2 regions of the Gordonia sp. DT219 genome follow, and region 1 is predicted to be linked to the other one. Evidence: predicted binding sites of a transcription regulator. Region 1 holds the regulator's gene; the other holds the start of a gene.

What was found. The regulator LexA, encoded in region 1, represses DNA repair genes until DNA is damaged. The targets are predictions, from matches to a motif close to CGAACANNTGTTCG.
Region 2: the regulator LexA is predicted to act here: its motif matches at 5,404-5,417, upstream of ACPXB3_RS12270 (DUF222 domain-containing protein).

The regions. Positions count from the first base shown of each region.
Region 1 covers NZ_JBNCNR010000001.1:311,375-322,839, forward strand. Annotated here, with positions in the region: gene dapF (diaminopimelate epimerase) at 1-952, shown strand, start outside; gene hflX (GTPase HflX) at 1,058-2,584, shown strand; gene ACPXB3_RS01570 (HPr family phosphocarrier protein) at 2,678-2,938, opposite strand; gene ACPXB3_RS01575 (PTS fructose transporter subunit IIABC) at 3,054-5,171, opposite strand; gene ACPXB3_RS01580 (1-phosphofructokinase family hexose kinase) at 5,269-6,234, opposite strand; gene ACPXB3_RS01585 (DeoR/GlpR family DNA-binding transcription regulator) at 6,231-7,001, opposite strand; gene ACPXB3_RS01590 (phosphoenolpyruvate--protein phosphotransferase) at 7,203-8,921, shown strand; gene lexA (transcriptional repressor LexA) at 8,977-9,627, opposite strand; gene ACPXB3_RS01600 (LysM peptidoglycan-binding domain-containing protein) at 9,995-10,597, shown strand; gene nrdR (transcriptional regulator NrdR) at 10,638-11,144, shown strand; gene hrpA (ATP-dependent RNA helicase HrpA) at 11,118-11,465, opposite strand, start outside.
Region 2 covers NZ_JBNCNR010000008.1:118,561-130,025, reverse strand. Annotated here, with positions in the region: gene ACPXB3_RS12290 (error-prone DNA polymerase) at 1-3,208, opposite strand, end outside; gene ACPXB3_RS12285 (hypothetical protein) at 3,366-3,896, shown strand; gene ACPXB3_RS12280 (RES family NAD+ phosphorylase) at 3,893-4,513, shown strand; gene def (peptide deformylase) at 4,548-5,123, opposite strand; gene ACPXB3_RS12270 (DUF222 domain-containing protein) at 5,422-7,275, shown strand; partial or broken gene ACPXB3_RS12265 (IS30 family transposase) at 7,366-8,381, shown strand; gene ACPXB3_RS12260 (SDR family oxidoreductase) at 8,462-10,393, shown strand; gene ACPXB3_RS12255 (alanine racemase) at 10,401-11,465, shown strand, end outside.

The DNA.
Region 1 (11,465 bases):
CCCCGGACCGCGGGCCGGCCGCGACGAGTCCGGCCCCGACGAGGCGCCTGGCGCGGCGGTCCCGCTCGGCGAAGGCCTCTCGTTCGTCAAGGGGCACGGCACCCAGAACGACTTCGTCATCCTCACCGATCCGGCCGCCGAGCTGACCCTGGGAGCCGAGTTGGTGGCCGCCCTGTGTGATCGCCGGCGTGGCCTGGGTGCCGACGGACTGCTGCGAGTCGCCCGAACGGGTGCGCTGGTCGCGGTGGGGGTGCTCGACGCACTGCCCGACGGGGTGGTTCCCGATGACTGGTTCATGGATTACCGCAACGGCGACGGCTCGATCGCGGAGATGTGCGGCAACGGGGTACGCGTCTTCGCCCATCATCTGCGCTCATCGGGCCTGCTCGACGTCGACGAGTTCACCGTGGGTTCCCGCGCCGGCGCCCGCCCGGTGGTGGTGCACAGCTGGGATCGGCTACGCGCCGATGTCAGTGTGCAGATGGGCCGGGTGCGCCTCGGGGCGGAGTCGACGGCGCGCATCGGCGACGACGTCTACCGCGGGGTGGCAGTCGACGTCGGGAATCCGCATCTCGCGTGCGTGGTCCCCGGACTCGACGCCGCACGACTCGCCGAGGTCGACTTCGGACGTGGCCCACTCATCGACTCCGAGGTCTTCGGCCACGGCGCCAACGTCGAATTGCTGACCGTGCCCGAGACCATCGACGGCCGGTTGCACGCCCGGATGCGGGTGTTCGAGCGTGGCGTCGGCGAAACCCGCAGCTGCGGAACAGGTTTGGTTGCAGCTGCGGCGGCTGTTCTTGCGTATCGCGGCGAGCAGACGGGTGAACTGGTGATCGACGTGCCAGGCGGACGGGTCGAGGTGACCGTCCACACCGACAACGCGTGGCTGCGCGGGCCGTCCGAACTCGTGGCCGACGGCCGCCTGCGGGCGGGCTGGGACGGACTCTGACCCGACGCGCCGGGGTCCGCGCCCCCCGTGAACCCGAACGCATGAACCCGCGACAGAAATATTCGTGTGCGCTGCGCCGTTGATCCGTGTGATCATGGAAGGCGTATGACCGAATCAACACAGACTTCGTATCCCGCCGCCGAGCAGAACCCGGCGGCCCACTCGCAATCGAGCACAGCGGGCCAATCGAGCACAGCGCGTGCGGCGACCGTACTGCACCCGGTGCCCGGTGTCGGAGACGACCCGACCACCGGCGACCTCCAACTATCCGAACGCGCGTCCTTGCAGCGTGTCGCCGGTCTGTCGACCGAACTCACCGATGTCAGCGAGGTCGAATACCGCCAGCTGCGTCTGGAGCGCGTCGTCCTCGTCGGCGTGTGGACCGAGGGCACCGCGGCCCAGGCACGGGCGGCGATGACCGAGCTGGCGGCGTTGGCCGAGACCGCCGGTTCGGCGGTGCTCGACGCCGTCATCCAGCGGCGCAGCGCACCCGACCCGGGCACGTACATCGGCTCGGGCAAGGCCGATGAACTGCGCGAGGTCGTCCTGGCGACCGGCGCCGACACCGTCATCTGTGATGGTGAACTGACGCCGGGCCAGCTGACCGCCCTGGAGAAGGTGGTCAAGGTCAAGGTCATCGACCGCACCGCACTCATCCTCGACATCTTCGCTCAGCACGCGACCTCCCGAGAGGGTAAGGCGCAGGTCTCCCTCGCCCAGATGGAATACATGATGCCGCGACTGCGCGGCTGGGGTGAGTCGATGTCGCGTCAGGCCGGTGGTCGCGCCGGCAGCAACGGCGGCGTGGGTCTGCGCGGACCCGGTGAGACCAAGATCGAAACCGATCGACGCCGCATCCGCGAGCGAATGGCCAAACTGCGTCGTGAGATCCGCGACATGAAGACGGCACGGGTCACCAAGCGGTCGGCGCGTACCCGCAGCGCGGTGCCGCGAGTGACCGTCGCCGGTTACACCAATGCCGGCAAGTCGAGCCTCGTCAACGCGATGACCGGCGCCGGGATGCTGGTGCAGGACGCCCTGTTCGCGACGCTCGACCCGACGACGCGCCGCGCCAGTCTCGACGACGGCCGTGAGGTCGTCTTCACCGACACGGTCGGCTTCGTGCGGCACCTGCCGACGCAGCTCGTCGAGGCGTTCCGCTCGACGCTCGAAGAGGTCGTGGACGCCGACCTGGTGTTACACGTCGTCGACGGCAGCGACGAGTTCCCCGCCGAACAGATCGCCGCGGTGCGCCGGGTCATCAACGAGGTCGTCGCCGATGAAGGCGCGCGCACTCCGCCGGAGCTGTTGGTGATCAACAAGATCGACGCGATCGACCACACCCGGATGTCCGAACTGCGGGCAATGGCCCCCGATGCGGTGTTCGTGTCGGCGCGCACCGGTGAGGGGCTACCCGAATTGTTCGACCACGTCCGCGAATTCGTGGGACGCAGCGATGTTGAGCTCACCCTCTCGGTGCCGTATGCGCGGGGCGAGGTGATCTCACGAATTCACCGAGAAGGTGAGGTGCTCTCATCGGCACACGATGAGCACGGCACCGTCGTGCACGCCCGGGTGCCGCGAGCGCTGGCCGGCGAACTCTCGGATCTGGTGGTCGCCACGGCCGGCTGAGCCCTCGCGCACCTAACGGCCTCGGCCCGACACCTTCTCACCGCCGGTCCCTCCTGGGACCGGCGGTCAGTCGTATACGGACTTGCCGTCGTGTCAGTCGGCGTCGAGATCGGTGGCGACGAGTTTGGCGATCGCGTCGACGGCCCCGGGGTCCTCGGCGGTCACCACCACGTTGGTGCCCTTCTCGGCGCCGAGCGTCATGATCATCAACGCCGACCCGGCGTCGACGGGCTCGCCGCCCTCGATGGCCAGCGTCACCGGTACGCCGGCATCGGCGGCGGCTTCGGCGATGATGGTCGCGGGGCGGGCGTGCAGTCCGACGGCAGAGCCGACGGCGACGGTGGTACTGGCCATGATGAGTACTCCTTGATCTTCGGATGCAGTGGAAACAGTATGTGCGGATTGGTGATCGGTGGGGCCGGAGTGCACGGACCGGTGGGCGGAAACATCCGCCCACCGGTCCGGGAGGTCAGGCCGCGACGGTCTCGAGTGGCGCGACCTCGGTGTGTTCAGGGTTGCGGCCCCACTGCTTGGCAGCGACCACACACACCGCCGAGAGTGCGGTACCCGCGGCCAGCGCCACGAGGAACCACCACCAGGCGTTCATCGCGAAGAAGACGAACACACCCCCGTGCGGGGCACGCAGTTGCACGTCGAAGGCCATGATCAGGGCGCCCGACAGGGCGCCGCCGGCCATCATCGACGGGATCACCCGCAGTGGGTCGGTGGCCGCGAACGGGATGGCGCCCTCGGAGATGAACGACGCTCCCAGAAGCCAAGCCGCCTTTCCGTTCTCACGCTCCGGCTCGGTGAACAGCTTCGGGCGCAGCACCGTCGAGGCCAGGGCCATCGCCAGCGGCGGCACCATACCTGCGCACATGACCGCGGCCATGATCTCCAACTGTGCGGCACCGCCGATCGCGAGGCCGGTCGTCGCGAACAGGTAGGCTGCCTTGTTCACCGGCCCGCCGAGGTCGACGCACATCATCAGTCCGAGCACGATGCCCAGCACGATGGCCGATCCACCGGTCATGTGGCTGAGGCCGTTGTTCATCGCGGTGGTGAGCCACGCCAGGGGTTTGCCCAGGAACATGAACATGATCGCGCCGATGATGAGACTGCCGAAGAGGGGAATGATCACGACCGGCTGCAGCCCACGTGCCCACTGCGGCAACGGAATCCGGGAAATCCACAGGCAGATGACACCGGCCGCGAGGCCGCCGACGAGTCCGCCGATGAAGCTTGCGCCGACGGCGACCGATACCAGGCCCGCGACGAAGCCGGGGGCGATGCCGGGGCGGTCGGCGATCGCGAAGGCGATGTAGCCCGCGAGCGCCGGTACCAGCATCCCCATCGCCAAGGTCCCGATCGCGTAGCTCACCGCCCCCAGATAGGTGCCGAGCCCGCCGGCGGGTAGATCCCACAGACTGTTGTGCAGCGCGATATAGGCGCCGTCGGTCATGGTCTTGTCGATGTTCTTGTTGCCGATCTGATAGCCGGCGAGCAAGAAGCCCAGCGCGATGAGCAGACCGCCCGCCGCGACAAACGGGATCATGTAGCTCACACCGGTCATCAGCGCCTGCTGGACCTGCTTGCCCAGGCTCAGGCCGCCTCGCTCGGTGGCGCCCGCCGCGGCGTCGCCGCTCTCACCCGCCCGTACCACTGCGGCGTGCGGATTATCAGCGGCGGCAAGGGCTTCGGCGATCATCGCATCCGGCTCGTTGATGGCGCGCTTGACGCCGGACTCGATCACCGGCTTGCCGTGGAAGCGGTTCTTGCCCTTGACACCCACATCGGTGGCGAAGATGACGGCATCGGCACCGGCGATGACGTCCGGGGTGAACGGGGTGGTCCCCGAGGAGCCCTGCGGTTCGACGTGGAAGTCCACGCCGGCCCGCTCGGCGGCGTATTTGAGGGCATCGGCCGCCATGTAGGTATGGGCGATTCCGGTGGGGCAGGCGGTGATCGCGACGATCGACCGGGGCTTGTCGGCTCCGGCCTGGCCGGCGGGTGCGGTGTCTCGACCTGCCGGGGTGCCCGCGGCCTTCGACGTTGCCGCTGCCGCCGTTGCCGCCGTTGCCGCCGTTGCCGCTGCGGCCGTCGGCGCGGTCGGGCCCGGGGTCCCGGCGGCGGGCGGGTTGATGGCGTCGTCGACCAGTGCGACGACCTCGTCATCGGTTGCCGCGGCGCGCAGGGAGGCGACGAAGTCGGGACGTACGAGGGCGCGAGCCAGCGAGCTCAGCAGCTTCATGTGCTCGGCGGCACCGCCCTCGGGGGCCGCGATGAGGAATACCAGGTCGGCCGGACCGTCCGGGGCGCCGAAGTCGACCTTCGGCGACAGCCGGGCCATCGCCAGGCTCGCCTGTGAGACCGAGGCGGCACGGGCGTGGGGGATCGCGATGCCACCGGGCAGTCCGGTGGCGGACTTGGCCTCGCGGGCGAGCGCCGCGCGGGCGAGTTCGGCGGGGTCACCGGTGCGGCCGGCCGCACCGAGATTCTCCGCGAGATGGTTGATCACCGACGACGGGTCGCCGCCGGCGTCGACGTCGAGATTCACCGTCGATGTGGTGATGATCTGCTCGGACATGGTCTTCCTTTGCTGGTCTTGCTCTGTGGGGAGGTGTCGGCGTGGGGTGGGCGGGTCTGCGGATGCCCGGGTGTCCGGTCATGGCGGCCGGGGTCGGTCAGGAGGTTCGGGCGGCTCCGGCGAGATCGGTGACCCGGGCGTGTTCGGGGTCGAGTTGATCGGGCCGGGGTGGCTGGGTTCCGGCGAGCGCGGCGGCGGCGGCGCCGTAGGCGACTGCGCTGCGCAGGCGTTCGGGCTCGTCGGCACCCTGCGTCTCGGCGATGAGGTAGCCGGCGAGCGACGAGTCACCGGCCCCGACGGTGCTGCGCGGGACGATCGGCGGCGAGGTGGCGAACCAACTTCCCGTCTCCGTCGTCAACAGCGCTCCGGCGGCACCCAGGGTCGCCAGCACCGAGCCGCCGATGCGTCGGACCATCTCGGCCGCCGCGGCCACGATGGGGGTGAGGTCACCATCGGCGGCCGCCCGGCGCAGCACCTCCGGGTCCGCGCCGCTGACCTCGGCGAGTTCGTACTCGTTCGGTTTGATCAGATCGATTCGTCCGGTCACCGCAGCGGTGAGCGGTGCGCCGGAGGTGTCGACGGCTACCCGATGCCCACGACCGATCAGTTCATCGGCCAGTACCCGGTACCAGTTGTCGGGAACCCCCGGCGGCAGCGAACCGCACAAGGCGACCCAGTCGGCGTCGACGGCGCGCGCCAGTATCAGGTCGGTGAGCGCGTGCAACTGCTGATCGTCGAGACGTTGCCCCGGAGCGTTGATCTTGGTGGTGGTGCCATCTGGTTCGGCGATGGTGACGTTGGCACGCACCTCGCCGGCGACGGCGACGGTCTCATGGTGCAGACCGGCCCGGTCGAGTGCCGCGAGCAGCGGATCCCCGGCCCGTGCGGGCAGGACCGCGATGGTCGGCAACCCGGCCTCGGCAACCACCCGGGACACGTTCACGCCCTTGCCGCCCGGCTCGGCGCGAACCCCGGTGGTCCGCTGTACCTCGCCGCGTTCGAGCGGCCCGGCGATCTCGAGGGTGCGGTCCAACGAGGGATTCGCGGTGAGGGTGAGGATCATGCGATCACGACCTCGATGCCGCGCGCGGACAGGACCGCCGAGAAGGCGGGGTCGATACCGGCATCGGTGATGAGGACGTCGACGTCGTCGAGGGCGGCGAAGCCGGCGAAATCCTCCCGGTTCATCTTCGACGAGTCGGCGAGTACGACCACCCGCTGGGCCGAATGCACCAGGGCCGACTTGACCGCGGCCTCATCCGGATCGGGAGTCGACAATCCCGCGCCCTCGCTGATGCCGTTGGTGCCGATGAAGGCGACCGATACGCGGAACTGCTCCAGGCGGGCAACGGTTTCGGCGCCGACCGCCGCCTGGGTGAGCCGTCGCACGCGGCCGCCGGCCAGGTGCAAGGTGACCGCTGCGTGTCCGCACAGCAATGTCGCCAGCGGCAGGCTGCTCGTCACCACGCTCAGTCGGCGATCGGCGGGCAGGTTGAGGGCGGCCTGATAGGTGGTCGTACCGGCGTCGAGGGCCACCGATCCGCCGTCGCCGGGAAGGAATCGGATCGCCGCCCGCCCGATGGCCGCCTTCTGATCGATGTGGGTGGCCTCGCGTTCATCGATGCCTTGTTCATCCACGATCGCGATGAGCCCCGGTCGAACCGCGCCACCGTGGACGCGCTGGAGGTGGCCGGCGCGCTCGAGACCCGCCAGGTCCCGGCGCACCGTTTCGCTGGTGACCTCGAACCGGTCGGCGAGTGCGTTCACCGATGCGCGCCCATTCGAGCGGACCAGCTCGGCGATCGCCTGCTGTCGTTCTTCCGCGTACACGTCTCTCCGATCGGTCTGTCCACCGACACCGCATGTTGGTTTCTGTGGCTATCGATGTTGATATATCTGTGTTTACGCTTGAGTGTGTTGACAAGTCAAGGAATTCTTGTAACTTCGATCACAGGACGGCTTCGCGGACGCCTGATTCACAGCCCGGCCGCGGTCGACGACCAGAGCTAGACGACGAGAAGGGCCAAAGTCGTGAACCAGCAGATACGGGAAGACAACCCGCACGCCGGGCGAGAACTGGGCGGGCGTGAACTGGGCGGGACGCCGGTTGTCGGCGGCAAGGCCTACGGTCCGGTGGTGCGGCCGGGCCGACGGATGACCGTCGAGGCCACCGAGGTGGCGCCGCCACCGGTTTCGGAGGCGGAGCGCGATGCCGAACTCTCCCGCTTCGTCGCCGCCGCCGGGGTGGTGGCGGCCCGTTTGCGCGAGCGTGCCTCACACGCGTCCGGGGCCGCCGCCGAGGTCCTGATCGCCACGGCCGGACTCGCCGAGGACCGCGGCTGGATCGGTGCGGTGTCGAAGCTGATCGGCACGGGCACGCCCGCGCCCGCCGCCGCCGTCGCCGCAACCGAGCAGTTCGCGGCGATGTTCACCAAACTCGGCGGACTGATGGCCGAACGCGTCACCGACCTCAACGATGTGCGTGACCGCGTCGTCGCCGAGGTGCTCGGGCAGCCCGAACCGGGGGTCCCGGTGCCCGACGAACCGTCGGTCCTCTTCGCCGACGACCTCGCGCCCGCCGACACCGCCGGCCTGGACCCGGAGTTGATCACCGCGCTGGCGACCCGACTGGGCGGACCGACCAGTCACACCGCGATCATCGCCCGGCAACTCGGGATTCCGTGTGTGGTGGCTGTTGCCGAACTCGACGTCGTCTCCGCGGGTACCGCGGTGCTGGTCGACGGGGCCGCGGGAACGATTGTGGTGGAACCGGATCCGGACCGAGCGCGAGCCGATGTGGAGCAGAGCCGCCGGGAGGTGGAGGCGATTGCGGGCTGGACCGGGCCTGGTCACACCGCCGACGGCCACGAGGTCGCGATCTTGGCGAATGTCGCCGATGGCGTCTCGGCCCGTGCGGCCACCGCGTCCCCGGTAGAAGGAGTCGGGTTGTTCCGTACCGAACTGGCCTTCCTCGATCGCCCGGACGAACCGTCCCTCGACGAACAGGCGGCACTCTACCGGGAGGTCATCGAGGCCTTCGGAGGCAAGAAGATGGTGATCCGCACCCTGGATGCGGGGTCGGACAAGCCGCTGAAATTCGTCGACCACGGGACCGAGGCGAATCCCGCACTCGGTGTGCGCGGCAACCGCATCGCGGCGACACACCCCGAGATCCGGGCCGGACAACTCGATGCGATCGCGCGCGCCGCCGAGGAAACCGGCAGCACGCCATGGGTGATGGCGCCGATGATCGCCTCGGCCCCCGAGGCGGCCGAATTCGCCGCGCAAGTGCGCCGACGGGGTCTGGTGGCCGGAGTGATGATCGAGATCCCGTCGGCAGCGATCCTTGCGCCGGCGATTGTGGCCGAGGTGGACTTCGTCTCGATCGGCACCAACGACCTGACGCAATACACGATGGCTGCCGACCGGATGTCGGCCGAGCTCGCCGAGTTGACCGATCCGTGGCAGCCGTCGGTCCTCGCTCTCATCGCGATGGTCGCCGAGGCGGGTTCGCGCACCGGCACCCCGGTGGGCGTGTGCGGTGAGGCGGCGGCCGATCCGCTGCTCGCCTGTGTCCTCGTCGGACTCGGGGTCACGTCGTTGTCGAGTGCACCCGCCGCCGCGGCCGCGGTGGGCGCGAAACTCGCCGAGGTCGACCTCGATCGATGCCGCGCCGCGGCCACGGCGGCGGTGGCCACCGCTGCACCGGGTGCGGCTCGCGCCGCGGCCCGCGAGGCGTTGCGTTGTTAACTGCGCGGTGTGAGAAACGTGGTTGACACACCGCGCAGCTGATCAGCGCCTGCGCTCAGATCCGGCGCATGACGGTGACGACCTTGCCGAGGATGGCGGCCTCGTCACCGGGGATCGGCTCGAACAACTCGTTGTGCGGCATCAGCCAGACGTGGCCGTCCTTGCGCTTGAACGTCTTGACCGTTGCCTCGCCTTCGATCATGGCGGCGACGATGTCACCGTTGTCGGCCACGTTCTGCTGGCGCACGACCACCCAGTCGCCGTCGCAGATCGCGGCGTCGACCATCGACTCGCCGACCACCCGCAGCATGAAGAGGGAACCTTCACCGACGAGTTCGCGAGGCAGGGGGAAGACGTCTTCGACGGCCTCCTCGGCCAGGATCGGGCCGCCCGCCGCGATGCGGCCGAGCACCGGGACAAAGGTCGGGGTGGGCAGGTTCTCCGAGTTCGGATTGTCATCGGTGGGCGTCGGGTCGGCGTCGCGCACGTTGACCGCGCGCGGCCGGTTGGCGTCGCGCTTGAGCAGTCCCTTGCGTTCCAGCGTGCGTAATTGATGCGCGACCGACGAGGTCGAGGCGAGCCCGACGGCATCACCGATCTCGCGGATGCTCGGCGGATATCCCCGCTCGCGAACCGATTTGCGGATGACGTCGAGCACTCCCTGCTGACGTGGCGTGAGTGGTGCCTCGAAACCCCTCGGCACGATGGGCCGCCGCGGGGCGGCCGCCGCGTCATCAACCTGCGGTGTCGTCGCCGTCGCGGCGTCATCGGTGCTCGACTCTGTGGTGGCCGACTCCGGATCGGCCGCCTCGGCCGGCCGCGACGAACGGTCCTTCTTCTCACTCATCGGGATTCGAGTCCTTTCGATCGGGTGCGTGCCACCCCGGCCGTGGGCCGGTAGGTGACGTGCACACCTGTCGCGGGCCTGTGGTCGAGCTGATCACCGGTCAGAATAGCCGAGGTTTCGGACATCCTCAAACGTCTGTTCGACGTGTTGTGGAGAAATTGTCGGAGCGGGGTGGTACAACTCGAACATCCGTTCATCGAATGTGTGATCGAGACAGGAAGAGACCATGCATAGCACCCTTTTGTCGACCGACCAGACCCGCGTCGGCCGGACCCGCACCGACCAGACCTTCACCGGCCAGACCCGCGCCGGCGCGACCAACCCGGTTCCGCGCGCCCGTCCCCGCGAACAGCGGCCGCTCGATCCTCGCCGCGCCCCCCGGCGTTCCTCGGCCGTGAGTCGTCCCGCCGACCGGCGGCCGATCCGCCCGGTCTCCCGGCGGATACCGGGCGCCGACGGCACCTGGTGCACGTCACCGGCCGGATCACATCACCTGGCCGGAACGGGTGATCCGGGTGGCCACAGGTCTCGCCGGACCGGCGCACTGGTGGCCGTGCTGACCGGCGTGGCACTGGCGCTACTGGTGTGGCTGGTCGCCGTCGCCGGTTCGGACTATCAGGAATCGGCCCAGCGGGGGTCGGCACGGCCGGCGCCGATCGCCACCCAGGTGGTCCATGTGCGCGCCGGGGAATCGCTGAACGCCATCGCGGCGCGGGTGGCGCCCGACATGCCCCGGCAGTCGGTGATCGAGAAGATCGTCGAACTCAACGACATGTCCGGCAGTGCCGTGCAGGCAGGGCAGTCGCTGCTCGCGCCGGCCTACCGGTGACGCGAGAAGTCGGTGCGGTGGCGGGCGGTATCCTCGGTGCATGCGCTGCCCGTTCTGCAGGAATGACGACACCAAGGTCATCGACTCCCGTGTCGCCGATGAAGGACAGGCCATCCGCCGGCGCCGCTCATGCAGTGCCTGCGGCCGCCGTTTCTCGACTGTGGAGACCGCCGTGCTCGCGGTGGTCAAGCGCAACGGCGTGACCGAGCCGTTCAGTCGCGAGAAGGTGATGCGCGGGGTGCGCCGCGCGTGTCAGGGCCGGCAGGTCGACGAAGACGATCTCGCCCAGCTCGCCCAGCAGGTCGAGGAGACGGTGCGGGCCTCCGGAGCTGCCGAGATTCCCAGCAACGAGGTCGGGCTGGCGATCCTGCAACCGCTGCGCGACCTCGACGAAGTGGCATATCTGCGCTTCGCGTCGGTTTATCGTTCCTTCGATTCGCTCGAGGACTTCCAGCGCGAGATCGACGACCTGCAGGGCAACCTCACCCATGGCCGCTCCGAATCCGCCGGCGGGGTCGTCTCAGCCGAGCCGGTCCAGGGCTCGTAGCGCCCTCTTCTCCGAGATCGGATATCGGGTTCCGAGGCGCTGGGCGAACAAACTCACGCGCAATTCCTCGACCATCCAATGCGCCTGCTCGTTGACGGCATCGCGACGCGCATCACCCACTTCGGCGAGGCGCTGATTCCACCGCTCGACCACGCGGTCGAGTACAGCCATCCCGTCGCGATCACGCACGGCCGACCCCGGGAGCTGCTCCAGCCGTTCCCGCGCCCCCCGCAGATATCGGGGAAGATCGGCGAGATGCGTGCGCGGCGTCGCCACCACGAAGCCGTCGAATACCAGGTCATCGAGTTGTTCGGCGACATC
Region 2 (11,465 bases), on a different contig from region 1:
ATCGATCTGCGACAACGGTGACCGCCCCCTCGGCGTTCTGTACCCGCCCGCGGACCAGCAGCGCCGTCGCCGACTGTGCCAGTTCCCGGTACTTCGACCACAGTCCGACCGAGCAGACGACGTTGACCATCCCGGTCTCGTCCTCGAGGTTGATGAACGTCACCCCGGATGCGGTGGCCGGTCGCTGCCGATGCGTCACCGCCCCGCCGATAAGCACCCGCGACCCGTCGGGCACCGCGAGCAGCCCGACGGCCGGGATGACGCCGAGAGCTTCGAGCCGCGGACGCAGGTACTGGGTGGGGTATGCCGTCGGGGTGATCCCCGTCGCCCACGCATCAGTGGCGGACAGTTCGACGTCGGACAGGCCGGGCAGGGTCGGAGTCGCCGCCGCCGACTCGAGGTCGAGGTGATCGGCGCGCGCACTCGACGCCGCACCGGCCTCCCACAGTGCCTGCCTGCGGCTCAATCCGAAGCGGTCGAAGGCACCTGCGCCGGCCAGTCCTTCCAGTTGGCGCGCCGACAGTTCCGCCCGCCGGGACAGGTCGGTGATGCTCGTGAAGTCCCCGCCGGTATCGCGGGCGGCGACGATGCGCTCGGCGATGTCGTCTCCGATCCCGCGCACCGCGGCCAGTCCCAGGCGTACCTCGAGTCCCGCGTTCTCCAGATTCGCCTCGGCCGACGATCGGTTGATGTCGGGCCGGTGTACGCGCACCCCGTGCCGGCGGGCGTCGGCGACCAGTGACTGCGGCGAGTAGAACCCCATCGGCTGCGCGCGCAGCAGTGCCGCGCAGAATGCCGCCGGATGGTGCAGCTTGAACCACGACGAGTAGAACACCAGCGACGCGAAGCTCTGCGAATGGCTTTCGGGGAAGCCGAAATTGGCGAATGCCGCCATCTTCTCGTAGATGTGGTCGGCGTCGGAGCCGGCGATGCCGTGGGTGGTGCGCATTCCCTCGTAGAAGCGCCGGCGCAACCGTTCCATCTTCTCCGGCGACCGTTTGGAGCCCATGGCGCGGCGCAGCTGATCGGCCTCGGCGGCGTCGAATCCGGCGACGTCGACCGCCAATTGCATGAGCTGCTCCTGGAACAAGGGCACCCCCAGCGTCCGATCGAGGGCTCCCCGCATCGACGGATGTTCGACGGTGGCGGGTTCGGTTCCGTTGCGCCGCCGGATGTAGGGGTGAACCGATCCGCCCTGGATCGGACCGGGGCGGATGAGCGCCACCTCGACGACGAGGTCGTAGAAGCAGCGCGGTTTGAGCCGGGGCAACGTGGCCATCTGGGCGCGCGACTCCACTTGGAACACGCCGACCGAATCTGCGCGGCAGAGCATGTCGTAGACGGCCGCCTCGGTGAGATCGAGCCGGGCCAGGTCGACGTGGATGTCCTTGTGTTCGGCGACCAGGTCGATCGCGTAGTGCAACGCCGAGAGCATCCCCAACCCCAGCAGATCGAATTTCACGAGTCCTATTGCGGCGCAGTCATCTTTGTCCCACTGCAGCACACTGCGGTTCTCCATCCGCGCCCACTCGGTGGGGCAGACATCGGCGATGGGCCGATCGCAGATCACCATTCCGCCCGAGTGGATTCCCAGATGTCTTGGCATTCCCTCGATCTCACCGGCGAGCTGCCGGACGTCGTCGGGCGCCCGGTCGGGCATCTTGCTCCACGCATCCTGCTGGCCGGTGGCATATCCGAGTGCCCGCGCCATGTCGCGGATCGACGATTTGGGGCGGTAGGTGATCACGTTGGCCACCTGCGCGCTGTAGCCGCGGCCGTAGCGGCGGTAGACGTATTGGATGGCCTCTTCCCGGCGGTCGGATTCGATGTCGACGTCGATGTCGGGCGGACCGTCGCGCGCGGGCGAGAGGAACCGCTCGAACAGCAGCTCGTTGGCCACCGGGTCGACGTTGGTGATACCCAGGGCGTAGCAGACCGCCGAGTTGGCCGCGCTCCCCCGGCCCTGGCACAGGATGTCGTTGCGTTTGCAGAAGTCGACGATGTCGGCGACCACGAGGAAATAGCCCGGAAAGGTGAGGGTTTCGATGATCGCCAGTTCGTGTTCGATCTGCCGGTAGGCCTGCGGATGCTGCGTCGGGGTGCCATAACGGCGCAGCGCCCGGGTCATGGTGAGATGCCGCAGCCAGGTGGCCTCGGTGTACCCGTCGGGCACCTCGAACGGCGGCAATTGCGGTGCGATCAAACCCAATTCGAAGGCACAGTCGCCGGCGATGTGTACCGCGTTGTCGATGGCCTCCGGATGCGCCGACAGCAGGCGCCGCATCTCGTCGCCGCTGCGCAGATGTGCACCGCCGACACCTGGCATCCAGCCGGCGATGGTCTCGATGTCGGTGCGGGCACGAACGGCCGCCATCGCCATCGCGAGGCGCCGCCGCGGCGGGCCGGCGAAATGCGCACCGGTGGTGGCGACCGTCGGCAGCCCGAATCGCGCGGCCATACCGGCCAGCGCGGCGTTGCGTTCGTCGTCGTCGGGCAGACCCTGGGCGGTGAGTTCGACGGCGACCCCGTCCCGGCCATACCGTTCGACGAGATCCCCGAGTGCCTTCTCCGCCGCGGGCGATCCGGCCCGGTCGAGGGCTCGGCGCACCGCCCCTTTGCGGCATCCGGTGAGGATCAGCCAGTGCCCGTCGTGATCGGCGAGGCGGTCGGGGTCGTACCGCAGCAGCCCCTTCTCGCCTCCGGACATGTGTGCGTCGGCGATCACCCGGGACAGCCGGCGATATCCCTCGCTGTCGCGGGCCAGCACCAGCAGATGATCTCCGGGCGGGTCGTTGACCCCGGTCCGGGCGACGTCAGGCTGCAAGGACAACTCGGCCCCGAAGACCGTCGGCATTCCGAATTCCCTTGCGGCCTCGGCAAATCGGACCACCCCGTAGAAGCCGTCGTGGTCGGTGATCGACAGCGCCTTCAAGTCCAGCCGCTGCGCCTCGGCGACCATCTCCTCGGGCATCGACGCCCCGTCGAGAAAGCTGTAGGAGCTGTGGGCGTGCAGTTCGGCGTAGGGCACGTGAGACGGTTCCGGCTCGATGTCGGGTGCCACGTACGGGCCCCGTTTGCGCGACCACGCCGGCGAGTCGCCGCCGTCCCCGGGACCGAAGAACTCGCCGGGCCGCCCGTCCTTGCGCGAGCGGCCCGACAGCACCCGCTCCATCTCCGACCAGGTCGGTGGTCCCTGATTCCAGCCCACTGACCAAGTATAGAACGCACGTTCGATACCGGGCGAGTGGTGGGCGGTGAATCGCGATCCGACGATGCCTCGCTGCGAGGGTTGTCTCGGTTGACCGCAGGACTGCCGAGTGTCAGACTCGGAGTACGGGTTGTCTGGGTTGACCAAGGAGTGTGTTGTGTCTGATCTCATGGATCGCAAGCAGGAATTGCTCGACGAGTTGAGTCATCTGCTGGACGAGCGCTTCTCCGCGGCGGAAGAAGCCGGGGTCGATGCGTCCCTGTACGCCGACACCAACCGGCTCGCGTCGGCGATGGTCGCAGCACTGCCGGCACTCGGCGTACACGATCAGCTCGTTGGCCCGTTCTACGACACCGCCGGACTCACCGGCTGGCTCGGCGTGAGCAAGCAAGCGATCGCCAAACGCGTCAAGCACCGAACACTCATCGCCTGCCAGCTCGAATCCGGTACATGGGTGTACCCGACGTGGCAGTTCACCGAACAAGGAGCGGTCGACCGCCGAATGGTGCAGGTGTGGCAAATCCTGCGCGAACACGCCAACGCGTGGACCGCGGCCCTGTGGATGTGCGCCCCCAACCCGGATCTCGACGGCGACACCGTGATCCACCACCTCGCCACCGACAGCACGGAACGCCTCGCTGCAGTTGTCGACGCCGCACGCGCCGACGCGGCACGCTGGGCAGTATGACCGGCCGCGACGCTGTTGCGCTCCGGGGCCCAGATGGCCATGACCTGTCGACCTTCCCCACTACGAGCTTTGCCGCTGGCGTCGGCTTGTACCGGGCGCATCGCACCGCGCTGGGCGCCTGGTATTTCTCGGCCGGCGGTGCAGGCCGGTTCGATCTGGACCCGCCCCGCGGAACCTGCTACCTCGCCACAGACACCGAGACCGCCGTTCGCGAAACCCTCGGCTCGACACTGCACACACTCGGCGGCGCAGACGTCGACTTCGCCGCGCAACGCTCGGTTTCCCGACTACGTCTGCCGACCGCGTGTCTCCTGGCCGACCTTTGTGACCGGCACGCTGCTGACTTCGGTATCACCCGTGAGATTCACACCATCACCCCGTACACCGTCACCCGGGCGTGGGCCGAAGCGTTCGACGCTGTCAGCGATGGCCTGCTCTACCAATCCCGATTCACCACCGTCGCCCAGGCGAACGCGCTGGCGGTGTTCGACGACGCCGGGCCGAAAAGCTGGCCCGCCGACACCACCCCGATACCTTTCTTGACCGCTGCCCGCGCTGCGGGCATCACCATCCTGCCGCCGCCGCGTCGAGTCACGATCGTCCCGCCACCCACCTGACCCGGACCAATTTTCTATTGCTGGACAACGTAGTTCAGACCTTCGGTGACACCGGCCAGTCATCGGGGTAACGCTCGGCCACCTCGTCACGCATCCGGCGCAGACTCTTGCGGCCCCGGGCGGTGAGCCGGTCGCCGAACACCATCCCGTTGATGTGATCGGTCTCGTGCTGCAGGCATCGGCCGAGAAGGCCACCGGCGGTGACGGTCAGCGGCTCCCCGTACTGGTCCTGTCCCCGGCAGGTGGCGACCGACGGACGCGACAACGTCGCGTACGCGCCCGCAAACGACAGGCAGCCCTCGTCGTAGTCGACGAGCCGCCGGTCACGTCCCTCGGGAAGTTCGAGCTGCGGATTGCACACGACACCGGTGCGCCGCGCGCCGGTGTCGTCACCGCAGTCGTAGATGAAGACGGCGAGATCCACTCCGATCTGGGCCGCTGCCAAACCCGCACCGGATGCGGCGGTGTTGGTGGCGAACATGTCGGCGAGCAAGGTCTGCAACTCCGGTCCGAAATCGGTGACCGGGCGGGCAGTACGGTGCAACACCGGATCACCCCAGCCGACGATCGGACGAACGGTCCCGAGTCGCAGCAGTTCGGCAATGGGCATGATCATCGGCCTCCAATGCCACATGCTTCTGTACCCCGAGGTCGAGCGTGCCGCAACTTCCCATCCGACGCAATGCTCTCCGCATGATATGGCAGACGCCCGGGAGTCCGGGTGAACCCACTCGGCAGTCGATGGTTCGCGGTGGGCGTCGTGGCGACACCGGCTGCCGGCCTTTTGGCATTGGTGTTCACCTCATCGATGATCGAATCGAGATCGTCGCGAACGTGATGGCACAGTCGCCCAACCGCAGTGACCTGCGCCGACGCATTTTGTCAGACCCCGAATGTATGTTCCTTTCATGACCTCGCGCATGCCCGCCGCACCCTCGGCCGACGTCCCTTGCGACGTCGTCGAGTCGTGGTATGCGTCGGAGACCGATGCCGACGAGGTGCCGCAGACGGTGACCGCACAGTTGCGCTCCGATGAGAAGCTGTTGCGAACCGATCTGGTGGAGATCATGGCGCATTCCGCAGCGACGGTCGCAGCCGGCCAGTTCCGCATGGCACAGGCGGCGTCGTTGATCCACGACGAACACGAGGAGGACTACGGCTGTGAGCTTGCCGAGGCTCTCGGCGAGCAGCAGTCCACCCCGGAGGATTTCGCGAGGAACGCCGAGATCGCCGCGTCGGGTGGAGATCCACGGGCCGAGTACGGGCTCGACGGACTCGAGCGTGCGGTGGTCGAGGTCGGCGCCGTGTTATCGATCCCGCCGACACAGGCGCGTGCCCTGATCATGACCGGGCATGCCATGCGGTACCGCTTGCCACATACCGCGGCGATGCTCGCCGCCGGACGTATCGATCTGCGCCGCTTCGAGATTGCGGTACGCCGCACCGAGCTCTGCAGTTCCGATGCGTTGCCCGACATCGACCTTCGGCTGTCCGAGGCGATCTACCGCCGCGATCACATGTCGACGTCACGGTTCACCGCGATGGTGGACGCGATCGTCGCGAAGACCGACAAAGAGGCGATGAAGCGCCGGCGCGAGCGCGCCCAGGACGATCGCGGCGTCACCATCCGACCCGACCGCTTCGCGCCCGGGCAGGCGAAACTGACCGCGAACCTGCCCACGGCCGACGGCGCGACCGTCAACGCCCGACTCGACGCGATGGCCGCAGCCGTACACAAGGCAGACCCGCGCACCCTCCGACAGCGCCGAGCCGACGCGTTGGTGGCGCTCGGCAATGGCGCCGACCACCTCGAGTGCCGATGTGACGATTGCATCGCCGCTCGGTGCGCCGACCTGGCAGAAGCCGACGTACCCGAGGTCGATCCGGCTGATGCCGATATGCTCGACGCCGACGTACCCGAGTCCGTTGCGCCCGACGCTGATCCACCCGAGTCCGATCTGCCCGAGTCCGATCTGCCCGAGTCCGATCTGCCCGAGTCCGATCTGCCCGCCGCCACGGACAGCGCAGCAACCGGGACGGATGAAACGTCCGAGCCATGTCGCTGCACGTGTGCCGACCACGCGCCGGCCCCCGCAGCTCCCCCGACCACCGACCCGGCACCCGCTGTCCCGGCTCCATCGGCGGTGATCCACGTCGTCGCCAACCAATCCACTCTCGACGGCACCGATGACGAACCCGGCTACATCGACAAGTTCGGGGTCGTCGACGCCGACACCATCCGTGAGATCGCGGCCGCGGAATTCACCCGAAAGGTGGGGCTGAGCCCCGAGCGTGCCGCCGAAGGACTGGCCGGGCTGAAATACCGGCCCGGGAAGAAGTTGCAGGCCTTCATCCGCACCGGCGAGCTGTCGTGTTGTTTCCCCGGCTGCAACAACCCGGCATGGTCGGCCGATCTCGACCACACCACTCCCTATGATCATCGCCATCCCGACCACGGTGGAACCACCACTGTGCACAACATCAAACCGTTGTGCCGACTCCACCACCGGGCGAAGACCTTCAACGCCTGGCGTGACTACCAGGACACCCTCGGCCGCGCCATTTTCCAGTCACCATCCGGGCATTGGTTCGTGGGCAACGCGTTTCGTGGCACCGATCTGTTCGGCGGCCTGCGCACAGTGCCACCCAAACCACCCGACCATCGAGCCCGTGCCACCATCGACACCCTGTACGAGCGACTCCGTACCGGGGAGATCCGTGCTCGGGACCGGGAATACCTTCGTAATCCGCCACCGTTCTGACCGCGGCGGGAGCAAGGGGGGCGGTGTCATACCCTCGAAGCAACGGTAGCCGAGAGGCGTTGGTGGACAGGGGCTGTGGTGGGACGCAGGATGTTGACGGTGGAGGATCGGACTGAGATCGCTACCGGGATCAAGGCGGGTTGGTCGGTGACCGCGATCGCGGCGCATGTCGGCCGCTGCAAGTCGGTGATCTCACGAGAGGTCCGCCGTAACTCTACCGCGGCGGGGTATCGGGTGGTGGCCGCAGAAAAGCGGGCCACTGCCGCGAGGACACGTCCGCAGTCGCGTGCGATCGATGCGATCCGGTGTTGGCCGCACGGGTGCGAGCGGATCTGAAGGCTTCTCGTACACCACGCCAGATCGCGGGGCGGTTGCGGCTGGAGGCATCTGAAGACAATGTGGAACTCATGGACGGTTCCCTCGATGCCCAGGGCCGCACGGTCTCACACGAAGCTATCTACCGGTGGATCTATGCGCACCCCGGAAAGGAGCTCGCTAAACAGGGAATCATGTTGCGCAGCAGACAGGTTCAACGCAAACCTCGCAAGAAGGTCGGTGAGCGCAACGCGCGGATCGTGGGCATGATCTCCATCGATGACCGTCCGACCGAAGCTACCGACCGACGCGTGCCCGGCTGGTGGGAGGGGGACCTCATTGTGGGTGCCCGCAACAAGTCCGCCGCGGTCACCCTGGTCGAACGCAGCACCCGCTACACGCTGATCCTGGGGCTGCCCGACGGGAAGAAGGCCGTCGGTGTAGCCGATGCGTTGATCGACCATCTCCACGCGTTGCCGGCGTTCATGCGGCAGGGGTTGACCTGGGATCAGGGCACCGAGATGGCTGAACATGCCTCGGTCACCGTAGCCGCTGACCTGCCGATCTACTTCGCTCACCCACATTCGCCGTGGGAGCGTCCCTCCAACGAGAACACCAACGGACTGATCCGCGAGTACCTACCCAAAGGCACCGACATCACCAGCAATCAGGCCTACCTCGATGCCATCGCCCGCGAGCTCAACGAACGCCCACGACAAACCCTCGACTTCTACACCCCCCGCGAGAAGTTCGAAGCCCTCCTACGAGACAACGTTGCTTGCACGGGTTGACACCGCCGGGTCTTGCCTGCGGCAGTCGGTGGATGACAGTGTGAGATGCGTCTTCGTCGAGCTGGAATTTGGAGAACCCTGTGACCACATATTTCGTGACCGGTGGCAGCGGCTTCATCGGACGCCGCGTCATCAGAGAGCTACTCGCAATCGACGCGGACGCACAGATCCACGCACTCGTCCGGGAGGGCTCGCTGTCGCGGATCACCGAGGTTCTGCGCGACACGGCCGGTGGTGACCGGGTCCACCCGGTGATCGGCGACCTCACCTCCGACGGGCTCGGGGTCACCGACACCGACCTCGAGATCGACCACGTCATCCACCTCGCCGCGATCTACGACATGGCCGCCGACGCCGCGAGTCAGCACGCCGCCAATGTCGAGGGCACCGCGCGGGTCGCCGATTTCGCCGTCGCGCATGACGCGATGTGTCACCACGTGTCATCGATCGCGGTGGCCGGCGATCACCGGGGCGAGTTCACCGAATCCGACTTCGACCTCGACCAGGGATTTCCGACCCCGTATCACCGCACAAAATTCGAGGCCGAGAAGGTGATCCGCGAACGAGAAGGGCTGCGCTGGCGCATCTATCGCCCCTCGGTGGTCGTCGGCGACTCACGCACCGGCGAGATGGACAAGGTCGACGGGCCCTACTACTTCTTTCCCTACCTGCGACTTCTCGGCAAGCTGCCGGCGGCACTGCGCCTTCCGTTCCCCGACCTCGGCCGGATCAATCTCATCCCGGTCGACTACGTCGTCGACGCCCTGGTGTCCCTGGTCGGTACCGATCCCGGCGTCAGCGGTCAGGTCCACCACCTGGGCGCGCGACATTCACTCTCCATCACCGAGATGTACAACGATCTCGCCCCCACTCTGGCAGCACCCAAGGGCATCAACGTCATCCCGCATCAACTCGTCGGGCGCGCCGTGTCCCTGGCGGGTTCTGCGCCGCTGCGAATCGGGCGCGACCTGCTCGCACAGCAGGCCGGCATCCCACCCGCACTGCTCGACGGCATGGACCTGCCGGTGGATTTCCGATCCGATCTCACCATCGGACACTTGGCCCGATTCGGTGTCCGGCCGCCGGAATTCGACGAGTACGCACCACTGCTCTGGCGGTACTGGGAACGCGAACTCGACCCGGCGCGGCATCGACGGAACGACCCGCGCGGCCCTCTCGTCGGCAAGGTGGTCCTGATCACCGGCGGCTCGTCGGGCATCGGCAAGGCCACCGCCCGCATGTGCGTGGCGCGTGGTGCCACCGTCCTGATCGTCGCGCGACATGCCGACGAACTCGATACCGCAGCAAGCGAATTGGCGGCCACGACACCTAAGACCGGTGTGCCGCTCGGCCAGGTGTTCCCGTACATCTGCGACATCAGCGACGAGGAGTCGGTGCGGGCGATGGTCAAGACCATCATCGTCGACCACGATCACGTCGACATCCTCGTCAACAACGCCGGGCGCTCCATCCGCCGCGCCACCATCAACGCCGTCGACCGGTCCCACGACTACCACCGCGTGATGGCCGTCAACTACTTCGGTGCAGTCAATCTGGTGTTGGCATTGTTGCCGCACATGGTCGAACGAGGCACGGGTCACGTGGTCAACGTGACCTCGATCGCGGTGCAGGCACGTGGTCCCCGCTTCGGCGCATACGCCGCGTCGAAGGCCGCTCTCGAGGCGTTCAGCGATGCGGCCGCCGCCGAGACCCTCTCCGATCACGTCACGTTCTCCAATGTGCGCCTCCCCCTCGTGCGCACCCGGATGATCGCCCCCACCGAGGACTACCAGAACTCGGCGGGCGTCTGGAACGTCGACAAGGCCGCGTCCCGGGTCCTCGACGCGATTCTTCATCAGCCACACCGGGTTTCGACGCCACTGGGCGACCTCGCCGATCTCGGACACCGGTTCGCACCGCGCATCACCACCCGCATCATGCATCAGGAATATCTCCTCGGCCGGGAATCGGCGGCGGCACTCGATTCGGCCGAGAAAGAGTCCGGTGACTGATACCCCGGTGACCGACACCCCATACCTGACGATCGATCTGCCGCGAGTCGACGCCAACCTCTCGTCAATGGCGCGCCACTGCGCCGAACTCGGTGTCACGCTGCGTCCACATGCCAAGACGCACAAGTGCATCGAGCTCGCACGCCGCCAGATCGACAGCGGGGCAGCCGGTCTGACCGTGGCGACGATCGGCGAGGCAGAGGTGTTCGCAGCGGCTGCCGAACGGACCGGATGCCGTGACCTGTTCATCGCCTATCCGCTCTGGGTGACCGAACACAAGGGTGCCCGGATGCGCGCCCTCGCGCAGACGGTATCGCTGCGCGTGGGAATCGACTCGGTGGCCGGTGCGCGGCGCCTCGCCGCCGAGGTGGTGCGCCCGGGCGTGATCGTCGAGGCGATCATCGAGGTGGACTCCGGACACCACCGCACCGGAGTGCCACCCGAGGATGCCGGGACGGTGGCGGCGGCCGCGGCCACCGCAGGACTCGACGTGGTGGGCGTGTTCACCTTCCCCGGCCACGGTTACGGCCCGGCGGCCGCACGCGCCGAGGCCGCCACCGCCGAGGCAGACGCGCTGCACAAAGCATCGGAATCGCTGCGCGCCAACGGAATCGGACCACGGGTGATCAGCGGCGGATCGACGCCGACGGTCGGCTTTGCCCGGCCGGGCCTGCTCACCGAGCTGCGGCCCGGCGTCTACCTGTTCAACGACGCCCAGCAGGTCGAACTCGGCAGTGCCGGATTCGACGACGTCGCGCTGACCGCCGTCACCGCCGTGGTGCACCGTGCCGGACGGCAGGTCGTGGTCGACGCCGGCAGCAAGATCCTCGGCGCCGACCGCCCCGCCTGGGCCTCCGGCTTCGGCCGGGTGATCGACACTCCGCAGGCGCGGATCACCGCACTGTCCGAACATCACGCCACCCTCGAATATCCGGCCGACGCCACACCCGCAGCGGTGCCTGATGTCGGTGCGACCGTCCGGGTGATCCCCAACCACGTGTGTTCCGCGGTGAATCTCGTCGACGAGCTCGTCGTACACACTGCCACGGGTGAACCGCTGTCCTGGCCGGTG